Regions from separate parts of the Virgibacillus halodenitrificans genome, predicted to be linked through region 1. Evidence: a T-box and tRNA genes for the amino acid it is inferred to sense, from the RefSeq annotation. Region 1 holds a T-box; the other holds one or more tRNA genes.

The links. The T-box of region 1 lies ahead of trpS (tryptophan--tRNA ligase). A T-box ahead of a tRNA ligase gene usually reads a tRNA of that ligase, here a tRNA-Trp.
Region 2: it encodes a tRNA-Trp, which carries the amino acid that the T-box ahead of trpS (tryptophan--tRNA ligase) is inferred to sense. The anticodon was not compared.

Annotation. Positions count from the first base shown of each region.
Region 1 is NZ_CP017962.1:917,477-933,669, reverse strand. Features, by position in the region: gene BME96_RS04790 (competence protein CoiA) at 1-4, opposite strand, end outside; gene mecA (adaptor protein MecA) at 671-1,366, opposite strand; gene spxA (transcriptional regulator SpxA) at 1,806-2,201, opposite strand; gene BME96_RS04775 (c-type cytochrome) at 2,569-3,498, shown strand; gene BME96_RS04770 (GNAT family N-acetyltransferase) at 3,548-4,141, opposite strand; gene BME96_RS04765 (putative glycoside hydrolase) at 4,404-5,612, opposite strand; gene BME96_RS04760 (YdhK family protein) at 5,832-6,431, shown strand; gene BME96_RS04755 (DUF6944 family repetitive protein) at 6,685-7,221, opposite strand; gene BME96_RS04750 (hypothetical protein) at 7,438-7,761, shown strand; T-box leader at 7,935-8,113, shown strand; gene trpS (tryptophan--tRNA ligase) at 8,169-9,164, shown strand; gene BME96_RS04740 (YjbA family protein) at 9,205-9,966, opposite strand; gene BME96_RS04735 (YuzI family membrane protein) at 10,047-10,253, opposite strand; gene fabF (beta-ketoacyl-ACP synthase II) at 10,781-12,019, opposite strand; gene BME96_RS04725 (beta-ketoacyl-ACP synthase III) at 12,056-12,994, opposite strand; gene BME96_RS04720 (BMP family ABC transporter substrate-binding protein) at 13,146-14,102, opposite strand; gene BME96_RS04715 (hypothetical protein) at 14,126-14,740, opposite strand; gene BME96_RS04710 (DUF2929 family protein) at 14,852-15,031, shown strand; gene BME96_RS04705 (hypothetical protein) at 15,103-15,447, opposite strand; gene BME96_RS04700 (undecaprenyl-diphosphate phosphatase) at 15,611-16,193, shown strand, end outside.
Region 2 is NZ_CP017962.1:645,184-661,376, reverse strand. Features, by position in the region: gene BME96_RS03435 (metallophosphoesterase family protein) at 1-632, opposite strand, end outside; tRNA gene BME96_RS03430 (tRNA-Leu) at 1,055-1,138, opposite strand; tRNA gene BME96_RS03425 (tRNA-Cys) at 1,146-1,219, opposite strand; tRNA gene BME96_RS03420 (tRNA-Gly) at 1,229-1,303, opposite strand; tRNA gene BME96_RS03415 (tRNA-Gln) at 1,307-1,381, opposite strand; tRNA gene BME96_RS03410 (tRNA-His) at 1,407-1,479, opposite strand; tRNA gene BME96_RS03405 (tRNA-Trp) at 1,490-1,563, opposite strand; tRNA gene BME96_RS03400 (tRNA-Tyr) at 1,586-1,670, opposite strand; tRNA gene BME96_RS03395 (tRNA-Phe) at 1,692-1,767, opposite strand; tRNA gene BME96_RS03390 (tRNA-Asp) at 1,806-1,882, opposite strand; tRNA gene BME96_RS03385 (tRNA-Met) at 1,930-2,006, opposite strand; tRNA gene BME96_RS03380 (tRNA-Val) at 2,028-2,103, opposite strand; tRNA gene BME96_RS03375 (tRNA-Glu) at 2,108-2,182, opposite strand; tRNA gene BME96_RS03370 (tRNA-Ser) at 2,199-2,290, opposite strand; tRNA gene BME96_RS03365 (tRNA-Asn) at 2,293-2,367, opposite strand; rRNA gene rrf (5S ribosomal RNA) at 2,404-2,519, opposite strand; rRNA gene BME96_RS03355 (23S ribosomal RNA) at 2,674-5,589, opposite strand; rRNA gene BME96_RS03350 (16S ribosomal RNA) at 5,987-7,552, opposite strand; gene BME96_RS03345 (nucleotidyltransferase-like protein) at 8,082-8,957, opposite strand; gene BME96_RS03340 (YgzB family protein) at 9,090-9,482, shown strand; gene BME96_RS03335 (anthranilate synthase component II) at 9,527-10,126, shown strand; gene pabB (aminodeoxychorismate synthase component I) at 10,104-11,834, shown strand; gene perR (peroxide-responsive transcriptional repressor PerR) at 12,019-12,468, opposite strand; gene BME96_RS03320 (D-2-hydroxyacid dehydrogenase) at 12,641-13,588, opposite strand; gene BME96_RS03315 (sugar transferase) at 13,665-14,294, opposite strand; gene bcp (thioredoxin-dependent thiol peroxidase) at 14,497-14,964, opposite strand; gene BME96_RS03305 (potassium channel family protein) at 15,018-15,449, opposite strand; gene BME96_RS03300 (glutamate-1-semialdehyde 2,1-aminomutase) at 15,618-16,193, shown strand, end outside.

The DNA of each region.
Region 1 (16,193 bases):
GCATAAATAGATCACCTCCATTGTTTATAATTCAACAGAGACTATAAAAACCCTTCTTAATACTTTACAGGATTGAAAAATAACAGCAGGAATAGTAATAATTAAATAAGAAGCAGCAGTTCTTATCTCTTACACTGTTTACATATATTTATTTTTATAATACAAATGTTGAAATAAAGACTTACCTCATACAATTCATAATTCGCAGTAGGAGGAAACTGCGAACTAAAGTATATTTTATTTTAAGGAAGCGGATGGACCCATTGATTTACGCTGCAGGGGGACGCTTTCCACCGGCATGGCTTCAGCCGCTTCCTTCGCTACGCTACGTCCAGGGTCTTCAGCTCATGCTATTCCGGTAGGAGTCGCGGGCCAACAGGACGTTGGTTATGCAATCGTTGCCACAAATGTTTTCGGTGGGACGAGGAAACGCAGTCCCAGGACGTGGCGTTCTTAGATTGCCCCCTTCCGCTCCAATCAATTTGTATCTGCTTTGTACCATAAATAACGGGTTATTATCTAACCACTTTACCAGCGAAGTGTATTTTCCGAAACGGTCATTTACAAACAACCAAGTTACGTCGCAGTATATATAAATTATGAATTAGTTTACCACCCTCACATATATTAAATTGCACAAAAAAAAGACACCCTCCTTTAATGAGTGTGTCTAGATATTTGCAGGGAAATGTTCTCTGATTTCCTCAAACGTATTTTCCTCGAGAACTTTCTTACCATACTCTTCTAACATGTGAATCGTAATATCCGCATCATTTGCAAATTCAAATACCTGGCTAATCAAGTCTTCTTGAATATTATCATCCAGTACGTCTTGAGAGAATTCCAGATATAAATAATATTTATTTTTATAGAAATACAAGATTTCCTCTGTAATGCCAGTCATATCCTGGAAGTAATGACTTAACTGAATGACATCTTCAAAGTCATCAAAATTAACGATAATCCAGAGGTTATCCTCCATGTGGTCATCTTCCATTTCTTCTGTATCTTCTTCCTGCTTGGCACCAAATTTATCTTCCAGCATGTTCTCGATTTTTTTATCAACAGGCAGATCTACCGTATGGCCATCTTCGGTATGAAGCTCAATGTTCTCGCCATTCTTAGAAACCTGTGCTTTAGTTACGATTATTTCAAGTCCCTTTTCCAAGGCTTGAACTTGAATCCACAATGGTCCTTCTACATTAAATTCTTCTTTGTAATTAACTTCGTCCATCATTTGCCAGAATAATTGTTCACTACGCTCTCTGTTATACCAAATTTCTTCTCGCTCAAAACCGCGATCTTCTATATCGATATATGAAATATAAAATTTAACCGTGTTCTCATTTATTCTTTCTATTTCCATCATCTATTCTCTCCCTTCTGATAATAGTTAGGTGGAAGAGACAACTTCACCTTTGATGAAACAGATTACAGTATGCTATACCCTAAATTACAAAGCGTTAACCATAATGATCGGTTCATTGTCCCCTCAATTAACCATTTATTCATTAAAAGCTATATATATAACTATATGACTTGAGTATATAGTTTCTTCTTAGACCTATTGTATGATAACTTCCACCATATTGGAAATTAAAAAGCCCATAATTCATAGAATAGTTAATAATATATTTTAGACCATTTACACCATTTTGTCACCATGAAATTAATTTAAACAAGAGGACATGCTCATGGCCAAAACCAAACTGATAATACGGTCGGCTTTTTGTAGTGGCTATTTAAAATTAAAAACGCAGATCATCACCAACTGATCTGCGTTTTAATTTATTTAATGAATCTGATTAGTTAACCATACGTTGCGCTTCACGTAATTGAAACGTACGAACCGTTCTAGGTAAAAATCGACGAATCTCATCTTCGTTATAGCCCACTTGCAGACGTTTTTCATCTAGTATGATTGGTCTGCGTAACAGACCAGGATTTTTTTGGATCAAATTAAATAGATCCTTCATTGGCAATTGCTCAATGTTAACATCCAATTTTTGAAAAACCTTTGAGCGTGTAGATATAATCTCATCTGTACCATCTTCTGTCATTCGCAATATTTCTTTGATCTCATCCAATGATAATGGTTCAGAGAATATATTACGTTCAGTGAACGGTATATCATGCTCTTCTAACCATGCTTTTGCTTTTCTGCAAGATGTACAACTTGGTGAGGTATAAAGTGTTACCATTAAAACTTCACTCCTCATTCTGATATGGGTTTTTTCATTTCGAAAACACGGATTAACTTATTCGATTATTAAATTAAAATAAGTTTAATTAACCCCTATGTAAAGTATACTACATTTGTCTAATGAAAGGTAGAGGATATTCAAGAAATTTAGGGTTTTTTTATGTTTGTTGAAATGTATTTCTGTCATTAATGTTAAGTTACCCCTAATCATTTTTAATTAAACCCTCTAATTGAAAATAATTGATAATTTTTTTAATAAAAATGAACAGCAGCCATTATTGACATTAAAACTGTGATAAATGTCATAGTTTTATTACTGAAAAACAGATAGCTTAGAGATAGAAGATAAAAGGAGGGAAAAAGATATGCTTAGAAGCAAATCAATTTATTTTTTAATATTAATTTTTCTAATACTAACCGTAGCTTGTTCTGATAATGAAAACGCGGAAAAACAATCCAATACGAGCCAAAAAGAAGCTGCGAATGAAGAGCTTGCTTATAATCCTCCATCAATGGATGACTTGAATCCAGATGATCCTCTTACAGAATATATAACCTATGGGCAAGAAGTGTTCAACGAAACAAATACCATCTTGCCCGATAATGTAGGAAATGAACTATCATGTATGAGCTGTCATGCAGATGGCGGTCTTTCTAAGGCTTCTTCCATGGTAGGTGTTACAACACAGTTTCCACAATACCGTCCCCGTGAAGGAGTGGTATTTACTATTGAAGACCGCATTAATGGCTGTATGGTACGAAGTATGAATGGGGAAAAACTTGATCCGGAAAGTAAGGAAATGCGAGCAATGGTCTCTTATCTAACATATATATCTGAGGGAATTGAAGTCGGAGAAGAAATTCCTTGGCGCATGCAAAACACCATGAAGGAAATTCCAGAACCTAGTGTATCCAGCGGGGAAGCATTATATGAAGAAAAAAACTGTTTATCTTGTCACGCCACCGATGGTTCAGGAACAGGAACAAATACAGGACCTGCTCTTTGGGGGGAGAATTCATTTAATGATGGTGCTGGTATGTCAAGAATGTCTAAGATTGCAGGATATATTCAAAATAATATGCCGCCAGGAGCAGCTGAGCCTTTAACAGATCAAGAGGCTGCTGATATTGCAGCTTTTATTCTATCTCATGAAAGACCGGAATGGAAAGGACATGACACAGATTGGCCTAACGGAGGCAGACCAACAGATATAATTACCAAAGACAGACGGGAAAAGATCAGAGAGGGCACATTCGATTGGTCTGAAATAGACAATATTATACCAGCAAAATAGCTTTAAATAGAGAAACCCATCCTTATACCGGATGGGTTTCTCGTTCAATTTATACTTTTTCTTTTGGGGTTAAACTTTGCAAAATATCCGCTGTATCCCGATCCTCATCATAAACAAGTACCTCATCTACGGATTGATATGCCTTTCCATACAACTCTTTATCCTTATAAGTATGAATATCTTCATACATTCTCTTCATTTGCTTATAGATAACCTCTTCTGAATCGTCATTTGGTGACCAATATAGTATCTCCATAGGAGTTTCTTCATTTGTCGCCAATGAGCGTCGGTTATAACCAATTGACTGGGCATGGGTAAAGCCTTCTCTGCTATAAAAATGCAATCTCTTTTCTGTATCTGAATCCTCGTAATCCACAGGCTCCACTTCCAAGATAATTGGCTTATTCTTTTCTTTAAGCTTTTCAATTAGCTTATGACCTGTTCCTTTGCCACGAGCTTTTGAAGATACCCATACATAATCTATAAAAATAAACGTTTCAAACTCGGCATACATCATTACGTGCAGGGGACTTTCGTCTTTGTAATATACATCCCCCTTTTCCTCTAGGAGCATCTCCATATGCTCTTTTGATTTCATTTCTTCCACTGGAAAGTACTCGTTCAATTTCTCATACCAATTCATTGATCTACTCCTTATTGTTTTAGTAGTCCGTTTTATTATAACGAATCAAAATCAATTTGTTAAATTCATCTCACAGGGTAGGATATCCAAATAGAGCAATTTACATTAGCTTTTCTTAAGAACAACCCATTTTATTCCAAATTACTCGTTCTTATAGCGGATTTTAATTAATTAGGTGTAGATTAGAGAGAGCTTGTTACACTTAGATTATGCAACATGAAAACAGACCACTATTTTAAATAATGGTCTGTTCCGTTTAAATTTATTTTGACAATCCAACTTTATAGTCTACATTTTCGGTGTACGAGTTTCCTGCGTTCCATAATAAAAACTCGTGTATGTCATTTTCATATAATGCCTTGATCTGAGCCTCAACCTCTGCTTTTCCATATTGTTTTGTAGGCCCACTATATAACCAAGGTGCTTCGAAGTCTTGAATCCATGGGCGAGAAACAGGTGGGTCTTCCAATTTACCAAGAACTTCATTTTCCACCTTTGCATATTCAGAAACTAATTTATATGGCTCCGTGTCTGGTTTCTCTATACCAAAATAGGAGGTCCAATGACTTGGATAAATCATAGAAGAAATAACATCTACATTTTTAGATATGCGTGAAAAGTTTTGCCCAATTCCAGGTGTTTCTTCTAATGTTGCTGCATATCCAAAAATATCTACTGCTACATCCACATCATAATAAGAGAGCTCTTCCCTTGCATATGCTACGAAGTCAGTAACTGCTTCTACTCGTTTCTTTATGTTGTTCATATCTGCATCTTTATAGTCACCAAGAGAATAGTTTAACTCTTCGTCTCTGTGCTCAAAGCCTTCCGGGAAGCGAACATAATCAAATTGGATTTCTTGAAAACCCATTTCCGCTGCTTTCTTGGCAATTTCTACGTTATATTCCCAAACTTCTTTTTGGAACGGACTAACAAAGGCATCACCGTTTCCGTTTGTCCATACCTTTCCATTCTTGGTAAAAGATAAATCAGATCTTTTCTTAGCCAACACTGTATCCTTAAATACAACAATTCGGGCGATTGGATAAATTCCTTTTTCTTCTAACGTTTTCATAAGTTTCTTTGGATCATCAATATAATTTTTCCCAATATCTTCATAAGGAGAGCCTTCTTCCGGCTTGAAAGTAAGGTTTCCATGATCTTCTTTAATATCAATAACCATTGAATTCAAGTCAGTTGTTTCTATTAAATCAACAAGCTTATCAAACCTGCTGCCCCCGGCTGAGTTTCCTGTTACATATATACCTCTGACTGCATCTGGATACTCAAATTCATACCCTGAATCATATGTAAATCGCTTCATCTTTTTATCTACATCAATCGGCTTAATGCTCGTTTGTCTTTCCTTATGTAAGTTTGCTATTTCTGCCTCATCTGCGCTAATAACTATTGGTATCATCAGGCATACGAAGATAGCGCTGACAAAGGTTAGGTATTTTCCTAATCGCATAAACTATCAATCTCCCATTCTGTTATATTACCAGTATAAAGGAAAACAATAATTTTTTGAATGAAAATTAATAGATTTTGTCATTTTTTGTTATTGTCTAAGGACTGTTCGTTTAACTTCCCCTACAAAACATTTTTCAAAAATGTAAACAAGTCTGCATATAATCTGCATTTTTTATGGGTATAGTAGGAAAGAATTGTTATCTAGGAGGTAAATACAATGAGATTAAAAAAAGTTTTAATGAGTCTGTTGTTACCATTTTTCCTTATAGCGCTCACTGCTTGCGGACAAGGTAATGATGAATCCCCCTCAAAAGAATCATCAAATACTGAGATGAATTCAGAGACCACGGAAGAAAATAATTCTGAATCACATGGGGAAATGAATCACTCAAGTTCTGGTGAAGTTCCTGAAGATCTGAATAGTACCAAAAATCCAACCTATGAAGTTGGAAGTAAAGCGAAAATTACTACAGACCATATGCCAGGAATGGAAGGCGCAGAAGCAACGGTTTCTGGAGCATATACAACAACGGTTTACACAATTTCCTACACCCCAACAACAGGTGGTGAGAGAGTAGAAGACCACAAATGGGTCATACATGAGGAAATTAAAAATGCAGGTGATGAACCGTTAGAACCCGAAGCTGAGGTTACTATTAATGCCTCTCATATGAAGGGGATGGATGGTGCTACAGCTAAAATTGATTCTGCTCAAGAGACTACTGTATACATGGTAGATTATGTCCCAACAACAGGTGGCAAAAAGGTAACAAACCACAAATGGGTAACTGAAAGTGAATTAGCACCAATTCAATAAAGATCTTTTAATTGAGCTCCAAAACAGCTGTGATGCGGGAAGGGTTATTTCAAAGGTATGGGTGAAAAATAGCTGAAATGCAGTATGAAATATAAAGAAACATATGCTTACATCAATTAATTTTGATGTCGATCTACAACTATATCATGAAACAGTTGATAACCAACTACCAACTCATACGAGCCATTTTACAATTAATGTTATTAGTAATATAAAATAAAGGTGTATTAGGATGGGTGTTTTCCTTCCCACCCTAATACACTAAATTATAAGCTTCGTAATAATAATTTTTGTGCGTTTCATTTTCTATTGTTAGGTGAATGGCTGAAATGATAGCCCCTCCCGCTTGAATCCATGCTCCAGTATAATCTAGTAAACTAGCATCAACCTTTTCTTCCTTCTCTATTATTCCAGATATGGACTGAAGACTGTTTCCGATAATCTGCAATAAGTCCCCAATAGCTTCAACCAGCTTATTTTCCCTCACCGCATGTGTAAACCCTACTCCGGCTCCCACCGCTTGGATAAGGTTACCTTGAATTTCAAGAGTGATGTTTTTTTGATATAGACCAACCACGACAACCAGATTTCCAGTTGATTGAACTTCGTTAGCAATTTTATTTACTATTATCGAGGAATTTTCAGAAATAATGGCATTGCCGATAGCTTGTAGCATATTTCCTGCTTTTGCAAATACCTTGCTATTTGTCTCACTAAAAGCAGGCTCTATTGCATTTATTACTGTGCCGGATGCTTGAATCCACCCACCCATTACTGCTATGTGATTCAATTAGCTCATCCTTCCGAAAACATTTTCAACTAGCTTCATTGTGATGATATTATATGAAAAAATAAATAATTTTTGCTGTTTTTTCATAATAAATCATTAATTATGTGATTGCCTATGCAATTTCTTATTATATAACATAGGTTAATATAACTGTGCGGATATATTATTCTGTATAGAAAAGAGTGAAGACTGTATACAAAAAATGGAGGTTTTAGAATGAATGACAACACGAATAATTTTCAGTTAGCTCAAAATGATGAGAGGATTTTCGGGCGCCCGTTCGGCAGACCATTTGGTTTTGGCCGTCCTTATGGTTTTGGATTCGGCAGACCATTCGGTTTTGGCCGTCCATATGGATTTGGATTTGGCAGACCATTTGGTTACGGGTATCCTTATGGTGGATTTGGGTTTGGCGGGCCATTTTTAGGTGGCGTAGTTGGTGGTTTATTAGGAAGCGCATTACTTTCTCCATACGGTTATGGATATGGATATGGATATGGATACCCTTATTATGGTGGCTTTGGATATCCATTTTATTAGAAGTCTTACTGTGTAGGTGAGGTGATTTCCAGGATTACAATACAGGAAATCACCTATTTCCTATTTCAGATCTTATGCTTAATGTTTATTTTCAACATATGATTTTCTCAATTGATACTTGCGCCCCTATATGAACTTGCATTTTTGTATAAATATATATATAATGATAAAAAATAATAGCAATGAAAAAGGCGTAGTACAATTGCCCCCTGAATTCTAGAGAGCTTGTGGTTGGTGTAAACAAGTATCAAGGTATATTGGAATTGGACTTTGGAGCTAATTTTAACACACAAAGCGATTCTGTTGTATGACAGAATAATAAGGGTGGCACCGCGGTTCATTCGTCCCTGTTTATGGGGATTAATGAGCTTTTTTTAATGGAAAAAAATAAAATTGGAGTGAACAAGATGAAAACAATATTTTCAGGTATTCAGCCAAGTGGTACATTAACCATTGGTAATTATTTAGGGGCGATACAACAGTTTGTCCAGTTACAAGAGGAGCATGATTGTTATTTTTGTATTGTAGATGAACATGCGATTACCGTACCACAGGATCGTTTGAAGTTGCGACAAAATATTCGTTCACTTGCAGCAATTTATCTGGCTTCAGGTATTAATCCTGATTCCTCTACACTATTTATTCAGTCTGAAGTTAGCGCACATACACAGCTTGGATGGATGCTACAATCGATCAGTTATATGGGTGAGTTGGAAAGAATGACACAATTTAAAGATAAATCGGAAGGTAAAGAGGCTGTTTCTTCTGCTCTATTCACCTATCCATCTTTAATGGCTTCCGATATTTTACTTTACAATACAGATATCGTTCCAGTTGGAGAAGATCAAAAACAGCATTTGGAGCTTACACGTAATTTGGCTCAACGTTTTAACAATCGTTTTAATGATATTTTCACTGTTCCAGAAGTTAAAATTCCTAAGGTTGGCGCACGCATTATGTCTCTACAGGAACCAACGAAGAAAATGAGCAAATCGGATACCAACGAAAAAGGCTTTATCTCTATGCTCGACGAACCTAAGAAAATTGAAAAGAAAATTAAAAGTGCGGTTACTGATTCAGATGGTATAGTGAAATTTGATAAAGAGAATAAACCTGGGGTATCCAATCTATTAACAATTGAATCCAGTTGTACTGGAAAATCAATCGAAGCACTTGAAGCAAAATACGAAGGCAAAGGTTATGGGGACTTTAAGCAAGGCGTAGCAAATGCTGTTATAGATGTACTGCAACCAATTCAGGAAAAATACTACGCTCTTCTCGATTCAGAAGAATTAGATACCATATTAGACCATGGAGCAGAAAAAGCTGCCTTGACAGCTAATAAAAATTTAGCTAAAGCTAAAAAGGCAATGGGCCTTGGCAGAGTTAAAAAGAAGAAATAAATACGAAGTGGGGAACGTATCATACGTTCCCCCTTCTTGTTTATTGTAGCTTTGAAGCGTTTTCTTCTTTTCCGTTTTCCATTTCATATAGTTTCTCAAGAAATGGCTGTCCTTTGATTAGCTTTGCACACAAATCCTCATGAGAGCTTGTCCATCCTTTTTTCACACCATTATACAAAGCTTGCCAAACTTGATCTTCATTCATATCGCGAATGTAGGGATAGTTTTTCGGGTCCCATTCCGTAAGCCAATAGCGTAATTCTCCAAGATTGTTTGCTGTACGCAGCTGATCAAGACCCATCATTAATAACTGTTTCAATTGACGTTCTTTTCTGGTTAAACCGAAAACGAGCTCAGGCTCTAGTGAAAGCATATGATACTCTTTTTTGTAATGTCTATCATCAAATTTGAATGATTGTGCCTTCGTATTTTGGATCATATCATATACTAGTTGTTCTTGCCTTGGAATTAATCTGCTTTTCCTAACAGGGATCTGATAGCCTATCGTGTCAATTACCATAATATCATTTCCATCTGTAATAATAGCAGCATATTCCATAACGTTTCTCTCTTGCCCTTTACGAGAGTATGCCCGTTTATAAATTACGTCCAACATCGGTTTAGGTAGCTCGTGCATGTCATTTTCAATATAGTTGTATAGATTTTCCGTTATGTACAAGAGGGGAACCTGATCTAACAACTCAATTTTATCCTCTTTTCGCCATTCATGAAAATAACATACGTTATACCCATTCTCTTCTCCTTCAAACCAATTTACCCATACATCATGCAGATATAACATACAACAACCCTCACTTTAAAATGTGAATTTACCATTCATTATGACCATCCTCCTAGAAAAATATTCTAAATCTGTTAAGATTATGGACTATGTGGAAATCGGTAAATTACAAATGCGATTAAAATCAATCCAGCCGGAAGAAAATAGCATTCTGGCCTTGTTGAAATAAAGCTGAAGTATTCCAACCAGGTTACCCCTGCAGGAAGAAAATTTGTATATGCTATAATTGTGACCCCACCTGTTACAGCAAGTCCAAAGCCAATTAAAAATAAAAATATATACCCCATACCATCCCCACCCCATGCTTGTACACCGTAATTAATTCCATTTTATGCAGCTAATCAGGAAAAAATGAGGGATGTCTGAGCTTTCATTCATTGTCCGCTTCATGATAGACATTCACACGTGTTTTCACGACCGCATTGTCCGTCATACCTTTTATGATAGACATTCACACGCATTTCCACGGCCGCATTATCCGTCATACACTCGATGATAGACATTCACACGCGTTTCCAGGGCCGCATTGTCCGTCATACACTCGATGATAGACATTCACACGCATTTCCACGACCGCATTGTCCGTCATACACTCGATGATAGACATTCACACGCATTTCCACGGCCGCATTGTCCGTCATACACTCCATAACAGACAAGGTAAGTCATATTTAAGAAACCTAGAAAACCTTAAAATCTTTGCCACCAAAGCTAATAAGCTCTTTGCCCGCCAAGAGCAATAATGGATACAGAGCCATAAAAAAAGGCCGATCAGCAACTTTTGCTGATCAGCCTTTCTTAATAGTTTCTTATATTATTGATATTTTTTAAATACTAATGCTACGTTGTGTCCACCAAATCCTAGAGAATTGCTGACTACTACGTTGACGTTCTGCTTCCTGGCTTCATTTGGAACATAATCCAGATCACAGTCCTCATCTGGTGTTTCATAGTTTATTGTAGCAGGTATAATGCTATCCTCAATTGTTTTTAGAGAAATAACTGACTCTATACCACCTGCCGCTCCAAGTAGATGACCAGTCATAGATTTTGTCGAGGAAACAGCAACCTTATATGCATATTCACCAAATACTGTTTTTATTGCTTCTGTTTCAAATTTATCATTTAGTGCAGTACTTGTCCCATGCGCATTAATGTAATCGACATCTTCCGGCTGCAAGCCTGCATCTTCAATAGCTTTTTGCATTGCTCGAGCAGCACCCTCACCATGCTCAGCTGGGGCTGTGATGTGGTAAGCATCTCCGGTTGCACCATAGCCAACAATTTCCCCGTAAATATGTGCACCACGTTCTAATGCAGTCTCCAATGTTTCCATGATCAAAATACCTGAACCTTCACCCATAACAAAACCATCGCGGTTTTTATCAAATGGACGGCTTGCTTTAGAAGGATCTTCATTCAATGACAGTGCTTTAGCTGATGAAAAACCAGCAAAGGCCATATTAGATATTGGGGCTTCTGTACCTCCAGCTATAATATAATCAACATCTCCACGCTGCACCGCTTTAAAAGCATCGCCAATTGAGTTTGCACCAGAAGCACATGCAGTCACACTACAAGAATTAATTCCTTTTGCACCTAGCTGAATAGACACCTGACCAGCCGCCATGTCTGGAATCATCATAGGAACAAAAAATGGACTAACACGCTTCGGTCCCTTTTCCAAAAATTTTGTATGCTGGTCTTCCCATGTTTGCATACCACCGATGCCTGAGCCGATCCACACCCCAACACGATGTGCATTGGAATCATCAATTGTCAACTTTGCATCTTCCACCGCCATTTTGGCTGCTGCGACTGCATATTGAGTAAATGGGTCCATTTTTCTTGCATCTTTTTTGTCCATATATGCAGTAGGGTCAAATTCCTTTACTTCTGCTGCTACTTTTGCAGGGAAATCATCTTTGTTTACTCTCGTTACAAAATCAATTCCGGATTTGCCTGCAAGAACATTTTCCCACATGGTGTCTACATTGTTTCCTAAAGGAGTTATTGCTCCAAGCCCTGTAATAACTACTCTTTTATTATCCATAAGGTAACCTCCTATAATATTTCGTTCTATTTTTGTCTATTTTCCCCAGCGTAAAGCGACGGCTCCCCAAGTCAAACCGCCTCCAAAGCCAACCATTACTACTAAATCATTATCTTTTATTTTACCATCTTTAACTGCTTCTGATAACGCCATTGGAATTGATGCTGAAGAGTTATTTCCGTATTTCTTTATCGTTTTTGCCATTTTGTCTTCTGAAATGCCTAAGCGCTCACGTGCTGCATCCATGATTCGGATATTTGCCTGGTGTGGAATTAAATAGTCCACATCTTCTTTGTTTAGACCAATTTCTTCAATGACATTTACAGTAGACTCCGGCATTTGACGAACTGCAAACTTATATACTTCACGACCATTCATTACTAAATGGTTATCTTCATTTTGATATAATTCCTTGCCTCCTGCACCATTTGCACCAAGTTCAAAGGATAGAATACCCTTCCCTTCTGAAACTTCACCTATAACAGCGGCCCCTGCTCCATCACCAAGCAAGACACATGTTCCACGGTCCTCCCAATTGGTAATTTTAGATAGCTTATCTACACCAACAACGAGAATATGCTTATATGCTTTTGTTTCAATAAATTGCTTAGCCGTAATCATACCATACATAAACCCTGAACATGCTGCACTTATATCCATAGCCGCAGCATTCTTCGCACCTAATTTATCTTGTATCATACAGGCTACAGATGGAAATGGCGTGTCAGGAGTTACTGTTGCAACAAGAATCATATCGATGTCTTCTGCTGCGATACCAGATTCCTCTATAGCCCCTTTTGCGGCATGGTATGCCATGTCAGATGAATCTACGTTATCTTCTGCAAGTCTACGTTCTTCAATTCCTGTACGCGTCCGGATCCACTCATCATTTGTATCGACAATCTTTTCCATGTCCTTGTTTGTCACAACTCTTGTTGGAAGGTAATGACCTGTACCTAATACACCAACGTTCATATTTCCATCTCCTTATATATTAAAAGTTTATTATCAATTATTATGACTTGGTACTAATTTTAATGTATTAATGTGCAACTTGCAAGAGTAAAAGCTGCTAATCAACCTCCCAGCACGCTTTAAAAAACCAGTGTATAAGGGGTTCCCTATATTAGCGGGCATTTGGCAGCTTCCCTGTTTCTATGTATTCCTGAATGGATTCTTTGATTTCTTGTTGAAAGCTTTCAGGAACAAGTGGACTGAAATCTCCGAGAGATATAACGCCATCACCAAAATCAAATGTAAGAACCCCACCATCGAGATTTCCCTTATCAAATCTCTCTGCTGCAATTTCATAAAGCTTGTCCACATGTTGTACAGTGCTTGTTAAAACAGTGTTCTTCCCTAACTTCAATTGATCATCTACATACCCTATTGTATGGACATCATTCCTCTTCGACCTTTCAATAATTTCATTACTAAACGAATCTCCTGTTGGATAAAATACATCAATGTCATTTCCAAGCATCTTCTTATAAATATCTATAGCTAAGTCTCTATTGACCCATGTGTTTAATATTTTTATATAAATATCTACAGCAGGATTTTGATATTTTGCGCCCTCATAGAATCCCTCAATTTCGGGTTGCCATTCATATGCACCTATAATTCCCAGTTGATTTGTCTGTGTCATTTTACTTGCCACCATTCCACCAAAAAAACCCATAGCTTCTCCATTAAATTTTAAGCTTGTTAAATTGTCGGAATGAATATTGCCATTAAAATAGACAAAGTGGACATCGGGGTAATCATTTGCAATTTCTTTAAAATATTTACCAAAACTATTACTATGACCAAAAATTAGATTTACCCCATTTTCCACAAATTCATTTACCGCTAGTGCAACATCGTTTTCTGTATATATATTTTCTTTATAGTAAACATCCACATTCTCTGTTTCCTGAATTGCCATTAAGCCTTTATAACCTTTCTTCCCCCAGGCTTGCTCCTCCATTGGACTATCAAAGAGCATTCCAACAGCCTGCAGTTCGCCTCTACTATATAAATTGCATCCACCAAGTAACACTAATAAAATTCCACTTATACAGATGAAAAGTACTCGTTTCATTTCGGCACTCCATTCTACTTCAATTAATCCATATTATACATTGCTCCATATTGTTCATAATGTTTTATAACTTGCTCTATCCGTTTCTCCTTAGGTATATTGTCACGAATATAAATGGAATTTTCAAGCTTTTCTTTTTCTCTCTTTTTCATTTCCTTTGTTTTTACATACAAGGTAGATGAAGTTTTCTTGCCTTTTATCCATTGGATAAGTAATTTAGTGAACTCTTTTATATATATAGCATCTTGATCAAACCGCGTTGAATCAAATGGAATGATCTCTTTACCGTGAAGAATACCTTGTTTATTCATTGGCATCCATTCCCCATAAAGCAAAGGTGCGAAAATAAAAATTTCATTCGGACTTCGTGATCTATTTTCATCGGGGTTAATAACCAGAATGTGTTCTGCGTTCATTTCATTCGGCTTTCTATTACTATTAGTAAGAATGGCATGTTCATAAGATTTCTTTGTCTCTAAGTTCACCATTTGAAAAGAACTATTTCTACCAAAAAACATTGTTAACATATCATCCTTAGTTGTATCCTCTATTCCATTTACTTTATATCCATGCTCAAGTAAATCATTAATTATATGAAACCCAATCCAATCATTGCAAAATGCTACTAATTCCGTCATCATACTGCCTCCCTATTGAAATAATACTTTTATTTTATGTAAGGATTTGATAAACTAGGAAAGGAAGTTTGAAATCATTTAGACAGTTAAAGAAAAAATGAGGTGTTCACGTTGCGTTACATATGGACAATAATTTGGGCATTATTAATAAGCTCCGTTCTTTCCTATGTATTATCAAGCATGGGTGGCGAGTCATTCAGTTTCCTTAGCACGATAGTATTTGCCGGCATTCTTGTAGTGGCAATTGCTATATTAGGGGATGGCGCGTTGAAAGAGGATCATAGTAATTAATTGAAAAAGTTAGAGAGAACCCTTGCCTTTAAGCAATAGTTGGGCAAGGGTTTTCCTATTACATTATTTTCTTAATACCATGGCAAGATACTTAGTGCTGTAAGAGCTGCAAGTGGAAGTACCAGTCTGCGAAATCTTCTCGGTCTGTAAAACCCTGGATAGCCACCGAATCCGTACCCGGGAAAGCCGTAACCTGGATAACCAAAACCATAGCCAAACTGCCTTTGGTCATCTGGAGATGACATGTTTTGATGCTCCTCTGCACCAATTGGCACTGCAAAATAGACGTATTCATCATCTAATCCAGTAATAATTCCATCAACTTGGGAGCCATCTGTTGTTTCAGCAAGGACATAAGAATGCATATGTTTTTTACATAAATCGTATATATGGTTATAATCATTATTCATTTTCATCTTAACCGCCTCCTCACCATCTAGACTATTCAACTAGTAATTACTTGGTGACTTGTCAGCACATTAAAATAAATGATCATTGTTTTAGTGAGTCAATAAAGTTACTATCTTATCGAATATGTTTAAAAGAACGATTGAAAAAAGGAGATATCTCATGGAGACATTGACAGAACTAGGCACATTAATAAAATATTTAATTTTAGGGTTATTTCAAGGATTTACAGAACCAATCCCCATTTCTTCAAGTGGGCACCTCGTAATTTTACGAGAGCTTTTTTCTATTAATATAAAGGGATTATCATTTGAAATATTAGTTAATTTCGGATCCCTCATTGCTGTATTACTTGTGTTTCGAAAAGATATTATTCGACTAATCCAAAACACACTTCACTATGTTACAAAAAAAGAAGAAGCAGCCAAAGGTGATTTTCAATTTGTAGTTTTCCTTATCGTTGCTACAATTCCAACGGGAGTTCTTGGACTTCTTTTGGAAGATTATATTGAAGACAAACTAAGTGGAGTTGCTGTTGTTGGTTTTACGTTACTTATAACAGGCGCAGCTTTGTGGATTATTCGTAATATGCGAGGGAACAAAAATGATGGAGACTTAAAAGTGAAGGATGCATTGATCGTAGGTTTCGCCCAAGCTGTTGCCTTGATTCCAGGAATCAGCCGTTCTGGAGCCACCATTGTAGCTGCAATGCTTGTAGGTATGAAGCAGGAAACCGCATTGCGATTTTCCTTCT
Region 2 (16,193 bases), 270 kb from region 1:
CACTCGACTTGATCCGTTTTTAGCCAATCATAGGTTTGATAACCTTTAAAATCTTGACCTGCTACTTCATCTGGAGCATACCTTCCACTGTCGAATAACCAGATGTTAAATGCGGCTTTTGCGTTTTTGGAATTCCTGATTTCAATCGAATTATTGCCGGTTCCTGTAACACCTTTTGGGCCAGGCTGGTTCATATTATGTTCATATGACATATAGATATCAAGCATCTTTTCTTCATCTATACCAGTCTTAAATGTATGATCTTCATCGTGATTTCCGAATGTAATTGCCCATTTCACACCACGTTCTTCCATAGGCTGCGCAATATTGTCTATTGCTTTTTTAACTTGTTTTTTGTTTTTTACATCACCTTGTATCATATCACCGTTAATCACAACAAAATCAGGTTTTTCTTCATCTAGAGTTTTCTCCATTAAAGCAACAGTTCGTGGATCAATATCCTCGTCATCCTGCGTGTCGTTAAACTGTACAATCTTAAATTTCCCGTTACTGTTAAATTGCAGTTTTTGATTCTTGTCTGTTTTACCTTCCACAACGTTCATAGAAAAACCAAAAGTGAAAATGAGTGCTAGTCCAAGTGTAATCGTACTAAAAATAGCTTTAAATTTCACACAAAGTTCCTCCTTTAGTAAGTCTTGTCTCAATACTATCAATCATTTATTAACTGACAATAAATTGTGAATTAAGGTTTAGTAAAGATAATTATTTTGTGAGAGACAGGAGTTTAGAAACGAAGAGATGGTTTCCTCGTTTCTTCTATATAAATACGCTTATTACAATTAACAACCTTTTAATTTATCAACTAGAGCTAATGCAATTATTGCCTTTGCGGATGTATGTTTTATGAGTTATTTCTTTGTATATCTCGATTTTTAACCATAAAAAAAAACTCCCCTTCGTTCGTTCAAAGAAAAGCCCCTGTTTACAAATGGACAGGAGACTAGCCACACACATACTGCGTAATATGAACGCAAAAAAGACGACCCTCTAACGAATAAATTTCGCTAAAACGTCGTCGTATTTATATCTATGATACCGGTGGTCGGGGTCGAACCGACACTCCCGTGAAGGAACGGGATTTTGAGTCCCGCGCGTCTGCCAATTCCGCCACACCGGCATGTTCATGGAGGCGGTAACCGGATTTGAACCGGTGATAAAGGTTTTGCAGACCTCTGCCTTACCACTTGGCTATACCGCCATAATATATTGGAGCGGAAGACGGGATTCGAACCCGCGACCCCCACCTTGGCAAGGTGGTGTTCTACCACTGAACTACTTCCGCAATTGGCTGGGCTACTAGGATTCGAACCTAGGATACACGGGATCAAAACCCGATGCCTTACCGCTTGGCTATAGCCCAATATAAGATATTGAATATTAAAAGGGGCGACCGGTGGGGATTGAACCCACGCGTGCCGGAGCCACAATCCGGTGCGTTAACCACTTCGCCACGGCCGCCATATTAAAATGGCAGGGGTAGTAGGAATCGAACCCACATCAAAGGTTTTGGAGACCTTCGTTTTACCATTAAACTATACCCCTACTTATATGTTAAAAAGATAAATGGTGGAGGGGGGCAGATTCGAACTGCCGAACCCTGAGGGAGCGGATTTACAGTCCGCCGCGTTTAGCCACTTCGCTACCCCTCCATATTTATAAAGACAAAAAAATGGTGGCTCGGGACGGAATCGAACCGCCGACACAGGGATTTTCAGTCCCTTGCTCTACCGACTGAGCTACCGAGCCATTTAGTTGTAAAGTACCAACATGGTATTAAATAATAGTGGCGGTCCGGACGGGACTCGAACCCGCGACCTCCTGCGTGACAGGCAGGCATTCTAACCAACTGAACTACCGGACCATATTAATTTGCACTCTTAAGTGCTATTGTCATTCAATGAATTAATTTGGTTGCGGGGGCAGGATTTGAACCTGCGACCTTTGGGTTATGAGCCCAACGAGCTACCGAACTGCTCCACCCCGCGATGTGAATAATTTAAAATTAATGGTGGAGGATGCAGGGCTCGAACCTGCGACCCCCTGCTTGTAAGGCAGGTGCTCTCCCAGCTGAGCTAATCCTCCATGTTGGTGACCCGTACGGGATTCGAACCCGTGTTACCGCCGTGAAAGGGCGGTGTCTTAACCGCTTGACCAACGGGCCATTAATATAAGTAAGGTGGCGGAGAGCGAGGGATTCGAACCCTCGAGGCCGCGGTAACGGCCTACACGATTTCCAATCGTGCTCCTTCGGCCACTCGGACAGCTCTCCATTGGCTCCACAGGTAGGATTCGAACCTACGACCGATCGGTTAACAGCCGATTGCTCTACCACTGAGCTACTGTGGAATAATCCAATATAATGATCAACTTTTTATTGAATATGCCTGGCGGCGTCCTACTCTTGCAGGGACAAAGTCCCAACTACCATCGGCGCTGGAGAGCTTAACTTCTGTGTTCGGCATGAGAACAGGTGTGACCTCTCCGCTATTGCTACCAGACCATTTCAAACTTGATCCGAGTTACTTAGGAATTTTTCATGACAATCATTATTATAATTGTTTCTAGGAAAAAATCAAGTATTTATTGTAAATATGTATGATTTATACCCTAAAAACTAAATAAGAGAAAAACAACGACGATCAAAGAAGAAAATTAGTTAAGTCCTCGATCTATTAGTATCCGTCAGCTCCACGTGTCACCACGCTTCCACCTCGGACCTATCAACCTCATCGTCTCTGAGGGATCTTACTCACTCGAAGTGATGGGAAGTCTCATCTTGAGGGGGGCTTCATGCTTAGATGCTTTCAGCACTTATCCTTGCCACACGTAGCTACCCAGCTATGCTCCTGGCGGAACAACTGGTACACCAGCGGTGTGTCCATCCCGGTCCTCTCGTACTAAGGACAGCTCCTCTCAAACTTCCAACGCCCACGACGGATAGGGACCGAACTGTCTCACGACGTTCTGAACCCAGCTCGCGTACCGCTTTAATGGGCGAACAGCCCAACCCTTGGGACCGACTACAGCCCCAGGATGCGATGAGCCGACATCGAGGTGCCAAACCTCCCCGTCGATGTGAACTCTTGGGGGAGATAAGCCTGTTATCCCCGGGGTAGCTTTTATCCGTTGAGCGATGGCCCTTCCATGCGGAACCACCGGATCACTAAGCCCGACTTTCGTCCCTGCTCGACTTGTAGGTCTCGCAGTCAAGCTCCCTTCTGCCTTTACACTCTACGAATGATTTCCAACCATTCTGAGGGAACCTTTGGGCGCCTCCGTTACCTTTTGGGAGGCGACCGCCCCAGTCAAACTGCCCGCCTGACACTGTCTCCGGACCGGATCACGGCCCTGGGTTAGAATGGTCGTACAGCCAGGGTGGTATCCCACGGATGCCTCCACCGAAGCTGGCGCTCCGGTTTCCAAGGCTCCCACCTATCCTGTACAAGCTGTACAAACATTCAATATCAGGCTACAGTAAAGCTCCACGGGGTCTTTCCGTCCTGTCGCGGGTAATGCGCATCTTCACGCATAGTATAATTTCACCGGGTCTCTCGTTGAGACAGTGCCCAAGTCGTTGCACCTTTCGTGCGGGTCGGAACTTACCCGACAAGGAATTTCGCTACCTTAGGACCGTTATAGTTACGGCCGCCGTTTACTGGGGCTTCGGTTCTGCGCTTCGCGTAAGCTAACGCTTCCCCTTAACCTTCCAGCACCGGGCAGGTGTCAGCCCCTATACTTCGCCTTTCGGCTTCGCAGAGACCTGTGTTTTTGCTAAACAGTCGCTTGGGCCTATTCACTGCGGCTCCTCCTTAAAGGAGCACCCCTTCTCCCGAAGTTACGGGGTCATTTTGCCGAGTTCCTTAACGAGAGTTCTCCCGCTCACCTTAGGATTCTCTCCTCGCCTACCTGTGTCGGTTTGCGGTACGGGCACCTATGAACTCACTAGAGGATTTTCTTGGCAGTGTGAAATCAGGAACTTCGGTACTCTATTTCCCTCCCCATCACAGCTTGAAATTGTTGGACGGATTTGCCTATCCAACTTTCTCACTGCTTGGGCGCACACATCCATCGGTGCGCATTCCTTATCCTACTGCGTCCCCCCATCGTTCAAACGCTCATGAGGTGGTACAGGAATATCTACCTGTTGTCCATCGCCTACGCCTTTCGGCCTCGGCTTAGGTCCCGACTAACCCTGAGAGGACGAGCCTTCCTCAGGAAACCTTAGGCTTTCGGTGAAAGAGATTCTCACTCTTTTTTCGCTACTCATACCGGCATTCTCACTTCCAAGCGCTCCACCAGTCCTCACGGTCTGACTTCACAGCACTTGGAACGCTCTCCTACCATTGTTCGTAAGAACAATCCGCAGCTTCGGTGATACGTTTAGCCCCGGTACATTTTCGGCGCAGAGTCACTCGACCAGTGAGCTATTACGCACTCTTTAAATGGTGGCTGCTTCTAAGCCAACATCCTGGTTGTCTGGGCAACTCCACATCCTTTTCCACTTAACGTATACTTTGGGACCTTAGCTGGCGGTCTGGGCTGTTTCCCTTTCGACTATGAACCTTATCACCCATAGTCTGACTCCCAAGTCTAAGTAGCTGGCATTCGGAGTTTGACTGAATTCGGTAACCCGATGAGGGCCCCTAGTCCAATCAGTGCTCTACCTCCAGTACTCATTCCTTGAGGCTAGCCCTAAAGCTATTTCGGAGAGAACCAGCTATCTCCGTGTTCGATTGGCATTTCACCCCTACCCACACCTCATCCCCGCATTTTTCAACATACGTGGGTTCGGGCCTCCAGTCAGTGTTACCTGACCTTCACCCTGGACATGGGTAGATCACACGGTTTCGGGTCTACGACCACATACTCAAATCGCCCTATTCAGACTCGCTTTCGCTGCGGCTCCGTGTCTTCCACTTAACCTTGCATGGGATCGTAACTCGCCGGTCCATTCTACAAAAGGTACGCCGTCACCCATAAACGGGCTTCGACTACTTGTAGGCACACGGTTTCAGGTTCTCTTTCACTCCCCTCCCGGGGTGCTTTTCACCTTTCCCTCACGGTACTGGTTCACTATCGGTCACTAGGGAGTATTTAGCCTTGGGAGATGGTCCTCCCGGATTCCGACGGAATTTCTCGTGTTCCGCCGTACTCAGGATACACTCCGGAGAGAATTCCTTTTCGATTACAGGGCTCTTACCTGCTGTGGCTGATCGTTCCAGATCGATTCATCTAAAGAATTCCTTTGTAACTCCAAAGGAGTGTCCTACAACCCCAGAAAGCAAGCTTTCTGGTTTGGGCTAATTCCGTTTCGCTCGCCGCTACTTGGGAAATCGCATTTGCTTTCTCTTCCTCCGGGTACTGAGATGTTTCAGTTCCCCGGGTCTGCCTCACATAGCCTATGTATTCAGCTATGCGTACTGTTCCATTACGAACAGTGGGTTCCCCCATTCGGAAATTCTCGGATCGATGTCTACTTACGACTCCCCGAGACATATCGGTGTTAGTCCCGTCCTTCTTCGGCTCCTAGTACCAAGGCATCCACCGTGCGCCCTTATTCACTTAACTATTTTTACAATGAATAAGCGTGCTAATTTCTTAGCCTTGCTTTTATTTAAATCTAGCTTTGGCTCCTAGCGACTAGCGCGACTTCCTTCCCCTTCGTACAATAAGTCAACATCGATTCATTTACATTCATCGTGTTTCCTTTATCTCCTACGGGTCAGTCCAGTCCGTACGTCGCTGAGCAGTCGCCTCAGCTTTTTATTTGATGTCGTTGTTACTCTTATTTAGTTTTCAAGGTACAAAAAGAGAGATTCGCTCTCTCAAAACTGAACCAAACAACCATGTATGTCCTTACCGGAAGACCCGAAGGCCTGGGCCTGCAGGATGCAGGTCATGCCGACGTTGCCACAGGACGTGGCGAACTTAGTCGGTCTTCCGTTTCCTCGTTCTAAATCCTTAGAAAGGAGGTGATCCAGCCGCACCTTCCGATACGGCTACCTTGTTACGACTTCACCCCAATCATTGGTCCCACCTTCGGCGGCTGGCTCCAAAAGGTTACCTCACCGACTTCGGGTGTTACCAACTCTCGTGGTGTGACGGGCGGTGTGTACAAGGCCCGGGAACGTATTCACCGCGGCATGCTGATCCGCGATTACTAGCGATTCCGGCTTCATGCAGGCGAGTTGCAGCCTGCAATCCGAACTGAGAATGGTTTTATGGGATTTGCTTGACCTCGCGGTTTTGCTTCCCTTTGTTCCATCCATTGTAGCACGTGTGTAGCCCAGGTCATAAGGGGCATGATGATTTGACGTCATCCCCACCTTCCTCCGGTTTGTCACCGGCAGTCACCTTAGAGTGCCCAACTAAATGCTGGCAACTAAGATCAAGGGTTGCGCTCGTTGCGGGACTTAACCCAACATCTCACGACACGAGCTGACGACAACCATGCACCACCTGTCACTCTGTCCCCGAAGGGAACTCGGTATCTCTACCGATTGCAGAGGATGTCAAGACCTGGTAAGGTTCTTCGCGTTGCGTCGAATTAAACCACATGCTCCACCGCTTGTGCGGGCCCCCGTCAATTCTTTTGAGTTTCAGCCTTGCGGCCGTACTCCCCAGGCGGAGTGCTTAATGCGTTAACTTCAGCACTAAGGGGCGGAAACCCCCTAACACCTAGCACTCATCGTTTACGGCGTGGACTACCAGGGTATCTAATCCTGTTCGCTCCCCACGCTTTCGCGCCTCAGCGTCAGTTACAGACCAGAGAGTCGCCTTCGCCACTGGTGTTCCTCCACATCTCTACGCATTTCACCGCTACACGTGGAATTCCACTCTCCTCTTCTGTACTCAAGTCCTCCAGTTTCCAATGACCCTCCACGGTTGAGCCGTGGGCTTTCACATCAGACTTAAAGGACCGCCTGCGCGCGCTTTACGCCCAATAATTCCGGACAACGCTTGCCCCCTACGTATTACCGCGGCTGCTGGCACGTAGTTAGCCGGGGCTTTCTGGTTAGGTACCGTCAAGGTGCCGCCCTATTCGAACGGCACTTGTTCTTCCCTAACAACAGAGCTTTACGATCCGAAAACCTTCATCACTCACGCGGCGTTGCTCCGTCAGACTTTCGTCCATTGCGGAAGATTCCCTACTGCTGCCTCCCGTAGGAGTCTGGGCCGTGTCTCAGTCCCAGTGTGGCCGATCACCCTCTCAGGTCGGCTACGCATCGTTGCCTTGGTGAGCCGTTACCTCACCAACTAGCTAATGCGCCGCGGGCCCATCTGTAAGTGGTAGCTAAAAGCCACCTTTCAACTTCTCATCAGGTGATGAAAAGTATTATCCGGTATTAGCCCCGGTTTCCCGGGGTTATCCCAGTCTTACAGGCAGGTTGCCCACGTGTTACTCACCCGTCCGCCGCTCGTTCCACAAGCGTCACCTCCGAAGAGGATCAGCTTGCTTCCCGCGCTCGACTTGCATGTATTAGGCACGCCGCCAGCGTTCGTCCTGAGCCAAGATCAAACTCTCCATAAAAGTTTGAATAAGATCGACACCAATCAATCTTATCTCATGTCTTAGCTGCAGAAGCGTTAACTTCTGGCTTTTTAAAAATTAACGAAAAACGTCATGTTTTTCTTGACATACTGGTTGTTTTGTTCAGTTTTCAAAGAACGAATTTGTTAGTCACTCATTTAAAATAGCGACCTTATTAATATATCATGTTTCAGATATCATGTCAACAACTTTTTTGTTATTTCATAAGCTGTTGTGCCGCTAATCAATTTGGCGACTTTATTAATATATCACACTTACTTGAACTAAGTCAATAAGTAATTTATATATTTTTTTCGCTGTCTGACCAAAAATCCATTCGTTTTTTGCGACGGATTTAACTTTATCATGGTTACATTACAAAGTCAACAAAAACTTTAACAAATTATTACACATTGTGACATACAACGCTATCTAGCCCCTAAATCATTGCAATTAAAGACACTATCTATAATTAATTAGATAGAAATGGATCCTCACCTTAGACGAGAATCCATTCATCTAACTTCATTTAACTCTCTTCGTTGATCATATACTTCCGATGGTATACATCTATACCTTTAGTCTCCTGCTTAACCGTCATTATTATTTCTTTCTCAATTAAGTAAGAAATAATAGCTGTGAGATCAAGAGAAAAATCCTTAATATCAGGATGCTCAATTAATTCTCCGTAAGACCAAGGTGTATCTTTTGTCTTCATTACAGTTAAAAGTTGTTGTGAGGAAGCAAGTGCCCTGCTGCTTAATACAAAATCCATAGCTATAATCATTAGCTGAATTCTTTTCTCTAACTCTTCGTTTCCTTCAATGAATTCTTCATATAACTTATAAACTTCAAGATCTATTTGCTTCACCTGACTCCAAACAGTTACTTCCGGATAATAGCCTTTTTCAATAACCGCCAGTCGAGCTAAATAATGCAGGGAGTACAGAATTTTACTATTTGCATCTTTATAATCGCCTGATTCATACAAGTCCTTTGCCTCATTAAAGCTTTTTACTAGCTTTCCAAACTCTAACATCTTACGAGAGTTTCGCTTTTCATTCGGAAAATCCCTAAGCTGGTCTTTCAAATGGTAAATGTATTCATTCCGGTCAAAAATAACCCGTCCATAAATAATCCACTCGACCGCTCTTCGGTATCCACTTTTATCAATCCATTCCATAAGGACATTTTCTTTAACAACATGCATGGCAGCAGTTTTATCATCAAACTCATAATGTTTTACATGCCAATCCTGTTTTGCTTCCTTCATTATAATAAGCAGGATGACGTCAAAGTTATCAGTAACTGGACTGTTTTGTTTAGTTCTTTCCATAATTAGTATTCCCAAAGTATCAGCATCACTGGCATGTTCTTGATATATAGGTCTCAGGAAATTTTCCATTGCAGATTTCCTCCAATTTATTTCTATTTCTATATATAATAATTCGTTACATTTACGTGAATTCCTTTTTCTTCATCAAACTTTTCTTTAAAATATGCTATACTGACTATTGTATTATTAAGGAGGATAAGCATGGCGCAATTAGTTTATTCAAGTAAAATAAATAAAATAAGATCATTTGCATTGATACTCATTTTTGCAGGGATACTTTTAATGTATGGTGGAATTTTAACAAAGAAGATAGAGTGGTTGATGGTTACCTTTTTCATTCTGGGAGTAATAATGGTTGTGCTTAGTTGTGTTGTTTACCTTTGGATTGGCACATTATCACTAAAAGCTGTCCCTATTGTCTGTCCAAATTGCGAAAAGCCAACAAAAATGCTAGGTCGTGTAGATGCTTGCATGCATTGCAAACAGCCACTTACACTTGATAAGAATTTGGAAGGCAAAGAATTTGATGAGAAGTATAACACGAGGAAATATAAAAAAGAACTAAAGTCACAGCAAAAAAATAAGGATAATTAAACTCCGTCTTCGTGGCGGAGTTTTTTATCGGAAAGAGGACTACAATGATATTTGTTATAGACAATTACGATTCCTTCACTCATAATATCGTACAATATTTGAAACAACTCGATTTAGAGATCAGGATAAAGCGTAATGATGAAATAACTATTAAAGAAATAGAAGAAATGGAACCATCTCATATATTAATTTCTCCTGGACCTGGTTGCCCAGATCAAGCAGGGATTTGTTTAGAAGTAGTAGAACACTTTTATAAGCAACTACCTATTTTCGGAGTATGTTTGGGGCATCAGGTTATTGCCCAAGCCTTTGGAGCAAGCGTTATTAAAGCGGAACAGCCTATGCATGGAAAAGTATCATCCATTCAACATGATGGTAAGGGTATATTCCAGGGCTTAAACAACCCGCTAACTGTGACCAGATATCACTCTCTTGTCGTCGATACAACTACAGTACCTGATTGCCTCCATATAACAGCTAGGACGAATAAAGGAGAAATCATGGCATTAAGACATAGCTTGTATCCGATAGAATCCATCCAATCCCATCCAGAAGCAATTCTAACTGAACAGGGATTAGAGATTTTAAAAAACTTTTTTAAAAAGAAAGAGGTGCCAATGAATGGATCCCCTGCTCTATTTTAATTTCCGTACAAATGATAAAAATGAAGCTCCATTACTTTTTCAACATCCTGATCGTATCATTCAAGCTTCATCTATAACTGAAGTGCTTCCAGCATTAGCAGAAATTCAACACCTTGTAAATAAAGGCTATTACGCTGCAGGCTATCTTTCCTATGAAGCTGCCTCTGCCTTTGACCATGCAGCATTCACTCATTCCAACCCAAATCTCCCTTTACTGTGGTTTGGTATCTTTAATGAGCCTGAGCAAAGAGAGATTAAAAGCTATAAACCATTCCGGACTTCTAAGTGGTCACACCGTAGCTCCAAGGCTGAATATGAGAAGAACTTAAATAAGATAAAAGAACAAATTGAAAGCGGAAATACATACCAAGTGAATTATACTGTACGGATGCATGCAGCCTTCCATGGTGATCCTTTATCGTACTATACCAGCTTGAGTAAAGCTCAATCTGCAAATTACAGTGCCTATTTTGATATTGGTGATTACTCCATTCTATCAGCGTCGCCGGAATTATTCTTCCATTTAAAAGAAGGGAAATTAACCACAAGACCAATGAAAGGGACAGTAGCACGAGGAAATACAACTTTTGAGGATACCAAAAATAAAGAATGGCTTTATCATTCCGAAAAAAATCGAGCGGAAAATGTGATGATTGTTGACTTGTTACGAAATGACTTAGGGGCAATTGCCATTCCTGGAACAGTTAAAGTACCTGAATTATTTTCTATTGAAACATACCCTACTGTCCATCAAATGACTTCAACAGTTACAGCTGAAATAGGAGCGCAACACACAATTACCGATATATTTAAAGCACTTTTTCCATGTGGTTCCATTACAGGCGCACCTAAAATTAGCACGATGAGAATTATTAATGAGTTGGAGGATGAGCCGAGAGATGTATATTGTGGAACAATGGGTTACATCACACCGAAAAATGAGGCTGTCTTTAATGTACCAATTCGAACGGTTATTTTAGACAAAGAAAAAGGAAATGTTACTTATGGAGTGGGCGGCGGGATAACTTGGGATTCAAAAACGGATGAGGAATATGAAGAGGTAATCACGAAAGCCAGGGTGTTGGAGGTAAAACATGAACCATTCCAACTATTAGAATCAATTGGGTGTGAGGATGGGGAATTATTCCTATTAGAATTACATCTAGAACGCCTAAGAAAAACTGCCGACTTTTTTAATTTCCAAATAGATACGAAAAAGATCAAACAGGATTTAACTAACTACCTAGAAGGTTTGAATCATGGTCTGTGGAAAGTCCGTTTACTGGTAGACGAGAACGGCGACACGGAAATCGAAGCAAAAGCCGCTTCTCCCTTTACCAATATTCTTTCTGTTGCTCTTGCAACTAAACCGATTGATCGTACCAACCCGTTTCTATATTATAAAACGACGAACCGTTCTATCTACAAGGAACATCTTCCTACAAATACGGGTGTATTCGATGTACTCTTATGGAATGAAAATAGAGAAGTAACGGAATTTACTAACGGCAACATTGTTGTAGAAAAAAACGGAAAGCGGTATACCCCACCGGTTGAATCCGGTCTTTTGGCAGGAACATTTCGAGAGCATCTTCTTGATAAGGGGGAAATAGAAGTAAAGGAAATAATGCTCGATGAGCTCCCTTCGTATTCTCGAGTATGGCTGATAAATAGTGTGAGGAGATGGGTTGAAGTAAAACTGGTTTGATTAGAAAGACGTTGTTTGGACTATTAACGAGCTAGATGAACATAGTTGTGCAGGCTCCGTCGTGCAACCTTCCCCCTAAAACAGCAAGAAAACCCAAATGCGTAACATACGCATTTGGGTTTTTATAGATAAAAAATTTATAAAGCGAAAATAACTTGTTCAGGCTATTGCCATTTGTGGAGTATTAATGCTTTTGTGTGGCGACTTGTTGGCACGCTTCGCACGTTCCATACACTTCCATCCGGTGATGACTCACATCGAAACCAGTAACCTGCTCCGCCAATGATTCTACTTCATCCAATGGAGGGTAGTGGAAATCAACTATTTTTCCGCATGATTCACATATAGCATGATAATGCTCTGAAGTATTACAATCAAATCTGCTTGAAGCATCTCCATAGGTGAGCTCTCTTACCAACCCTATTTCTTTCAGGACACGCAGATTATTATAAACTGTTGCAACACTCATATTCGGAAATTTACCTTCCAGTGCTTTATATATTTCATCGGCTGTTGGATGAACCATGGAATTTAAAAGATATTCCAATACCGCATGGCGTTGTGGTGTGATCCGGACGCCTGATTCTTTTAGTGTATCTATTGCTTGTCGTAAACGTTTTTCAGACACCGTCATCCACCTCTCTTTCAGTATTTTGTCTAATTATAAGGATATTATCAATTTATAATCTTTATAAATAGTGTACTGCTTACCATGGCTCTCTGTCAATAAAAGTATATTATAAATTAAGAATCATTATAACTGATATTTCCACTTAGACTGCATGGATCATTTTAATAAGATTCTTTTAATAACCCCTGCTAACATCAATTTTGTTTACATAATCATCCTTACCTTGAAGGTATATCTTAAGATTTTCTTCAAAAATATCTAATGCCCGGGTTTGGTATAGCTTGGAAATCCCTGACAAATGTGGTGTAACAGTAATATTTTCTTCATCCCAAAAAGGATGGTCATTTGGTAGAGGCTCCTCTTCAAAAACATCTAAAACAGCATGTGCTATTTCTTTATTTCTTATCGCATCTAAGATAACTTCTGTTTTCACTGCATCCCCTCGTCCCATATTTAGAAACACGGCATGCTTTGGAAGCTTTTTGAAATGTTCATATGTATAAAACTCTTTTGTCTCTTTTGTGCTGGGCAGCACAGATACAATGATATCTGTTTCTGGCAATAAGCTCTCCAGTTCAGTCGATTGATAATTTTCATCAAAGTATTCTCTCTGTTCCCCACTTCTTGAAAGACCAATTGTTTTCATTTGAAAAGCTTTTGCAAGTCGAGCTACTTCCTGGCCAATTGCTCCAGCCCCTGCTACAAGTACCGTCTTTCCATTCAATTCTTCCATTCGCACATTACGATCCCATTCATGGGCCTTTTCTTTTTCCATTAGCGTGTTTGCCTGTCGGTATACTTGAAGTAGCATAGATATTGCATACTCTGCCATCGGTGTTTTATGAATGCCTCGCGCATTGGTTACAAGAATTCCTTTAGCCTTAATAGCATCAAATGGCATCCGGTCCATCCCTGCAGATAAAACCATGATCCATTTTAATTGAGCGGCATGTTCGATTAATTCAGGAGTTAAATCTTCTCCATATGTTACTAATATCTCCGCTGCTTTCAAATAAGCGCTCGCTTCATCCATCGAGGAACACATAATGAACTGCTGTTCAGTAAATTCTTCTTTTAATCTGGTCTGATGTTTTTCTGATATTTTTGCCGAAAAAAGGATCAAGATGCATAACCTCCCTTAATATATACTCTATACTAAAGGATTTTATATGCATTGAAAACTAAGAAGGTTATGAATCTTAATTAGTCAATGTTTTTTTCACTGATTTCCAAGCAATTTTTATATCCAACTTAAATGAACAATATTTACAATAGAAGCGTTCTTCTTCACCATACGCTTGGCTATGTTTTTCAATTTCTTCTATTAAATTAAGTCCGGTCAAACCTGGTCTCATAGAAAGGCGGCTTGAATTCGCTAAATTATTTTTGTCTGACTCCTTTGCCAGCGGGCCAACGAAGCTCATTTCCCCTTTTAACACATTCCATAATTGGGGTAATTTATCTAGATTATACTTCTTAAGCCACCTGCCTGTTGGCGTAACAATACTGATGGATTGCTGATAATAATGAATTGGGATCGTTTTTGTTTTTGCTTCCGGAAAAGCATGAATGACACGTGATGGGTTGGTCATTGTACGAAAATAAAGCATTTGAAAGCCTCTGCCATTTTTACCAACACACGACTTCCGACTCAGAATCGGTCTTCCTTCTTTCTTTACTATTTGGTAACTAATGAATGCAAGTAACGGAGACAGTAGAAATAATAGAATGATGCTTATACAAATATCCATGGTCCGCTTTATGAAAAAATACCTCGAGAGTCCCTTTTTTCGTGAACGTACTAATACTTTTTGTTTTTCATGCATCATACAATCACCTAATTTCTAATAGAATTAAAACTCGTTCTCTATTAAAAATCTATTCTTGCGTATTCCTTTATATTACAAAAAGATCCTGTATACTTACTTCAATTCGAAATCCATATGGCGTTATTCAAGAAAAAATTGGTAGTACTCGATAGGGACCAGAAAACATAAAAAAAGCAGCCTGTTAAAGACTGCTTCACACCTTTTATTGATTTGCACGTAGATATTCAAGTGCCGCTTCCACATGCCCTTTCACGCGCACTTTTCGGTATTCTTTAATTAAGTTGCCTTCTTTATCAAGTATAAATGTTGAACGCTCAATTCCATAATATTCTTTACCAAAGTTTTTCTTTAGTTTCCATACATCAAATTCCTCTGCCAACTTATGATTCTCATCTGCAAGCAATAAAAAAGGCAAATCATGTTTATCAATAAACTTCTGATGCCGCTCAATCGGGTCTGGGCTCACACCAATAATTACTGCATCTAACTCACCAAAGCTTTCATATGCATCACGGAAATCACATGCCTCCGTGGTACAGCCTGGTGTCATGTCCTTTGGGTAAAAATAAAGAACTACATTCTTGCCTTTAAAATCAGATAGACGAACTTCATTTCCCTGCTGGTCAGGTAATGTGAAGTCTTTTACTTGTTTACCTACTTCGACAGCCATTATACCCCTCCTGAATGATAGTATGTCTACTATACCATAGTAACCTTTATCCTTCATTCATCTCTACTTCTCCCTCTTAACTCCACTACTCTTAATACAAAAGCGGCAGGCAATATATATCCAATAAGTGCTTCAGCAATTGCGATCAACCTCCCAATTCCGATTGGGGTAATATCGCCATAGCCGATGGTTAAAATGGTTACTCCACTAAAATACATCGAATGGATGAAAGAACCGAGTTTTCCTACCTCTCTTAATTCGCCATTTTCCACTAAGATAGTATTTTGTAAAGAGAGGATAAAATACACTAAACCAAATCCTATAATCACAACAATATACGTAATAAATAGAGTAAAGAATAGCTCAGAGGAAAAGCGGCTATCCTTTAACTCTATCTTGTATTTTCCAATTGGAATAAAATTAATAATGCTTTTAAGGATGATCACGCTAATTAATATTAAGCTAATAACAGGAATTGTATTCATAGGAACCCTCTCTATCCTTTTCTATATAATCAGTCTATGCTTCTTTTTCTTAAGCTTGTCATTTATTTACAAGAGGTTTACGATAATGTAGGGAAACCGTAATGTACTCTAATCGTTTATTTTGTTATATTGTTAATTGATTTGATGCTTAAAGGAGGATAATTTTTAATGGACTTTACTAATTCAGAACGATTACATAAAGAAGCATTGCAACATATTGTGGGAGGAGTTAATTCTCCATCACGTGCCTATAAAGGAGTTGGAGGTGGAACTCCTGTTTATATGGAAAGAGGACAAGGTGCTTACTTTTGGGATGTAGACGGAAATAAATATATTGACTATTTAGGAGCATATGGACCAATTATTACAGGCCATGCCCATCCGCATATAGCTAAAGCAATTGCTCATGCTGCTACAACCGGGGTACTATATGGCACCCCAACAAAATTGGAAAATCAATTTGCTAAAATGATTAAAGAAGCAATTCCTTCACTGGAAAAAGTGCGTTTTGTTAATTCCGGGACAGAAGCAGTAATGACAACTATTCGTGTAGCTAGAGCTTATACTGGTCGCAACAAAGTAATTAAATTTGCTGGTTGCTACCACGGACATTTTGACGCGGTTCTTGTACAAGCTGGTTCTGGTCCTGCTACATTAGGAACACCAGATTCTGCGGGCATTCCTAAAGCTGTTGCTCAAGACGTGATTACTGTACCATTTAATGACTTAGATGCCTTTAACGAA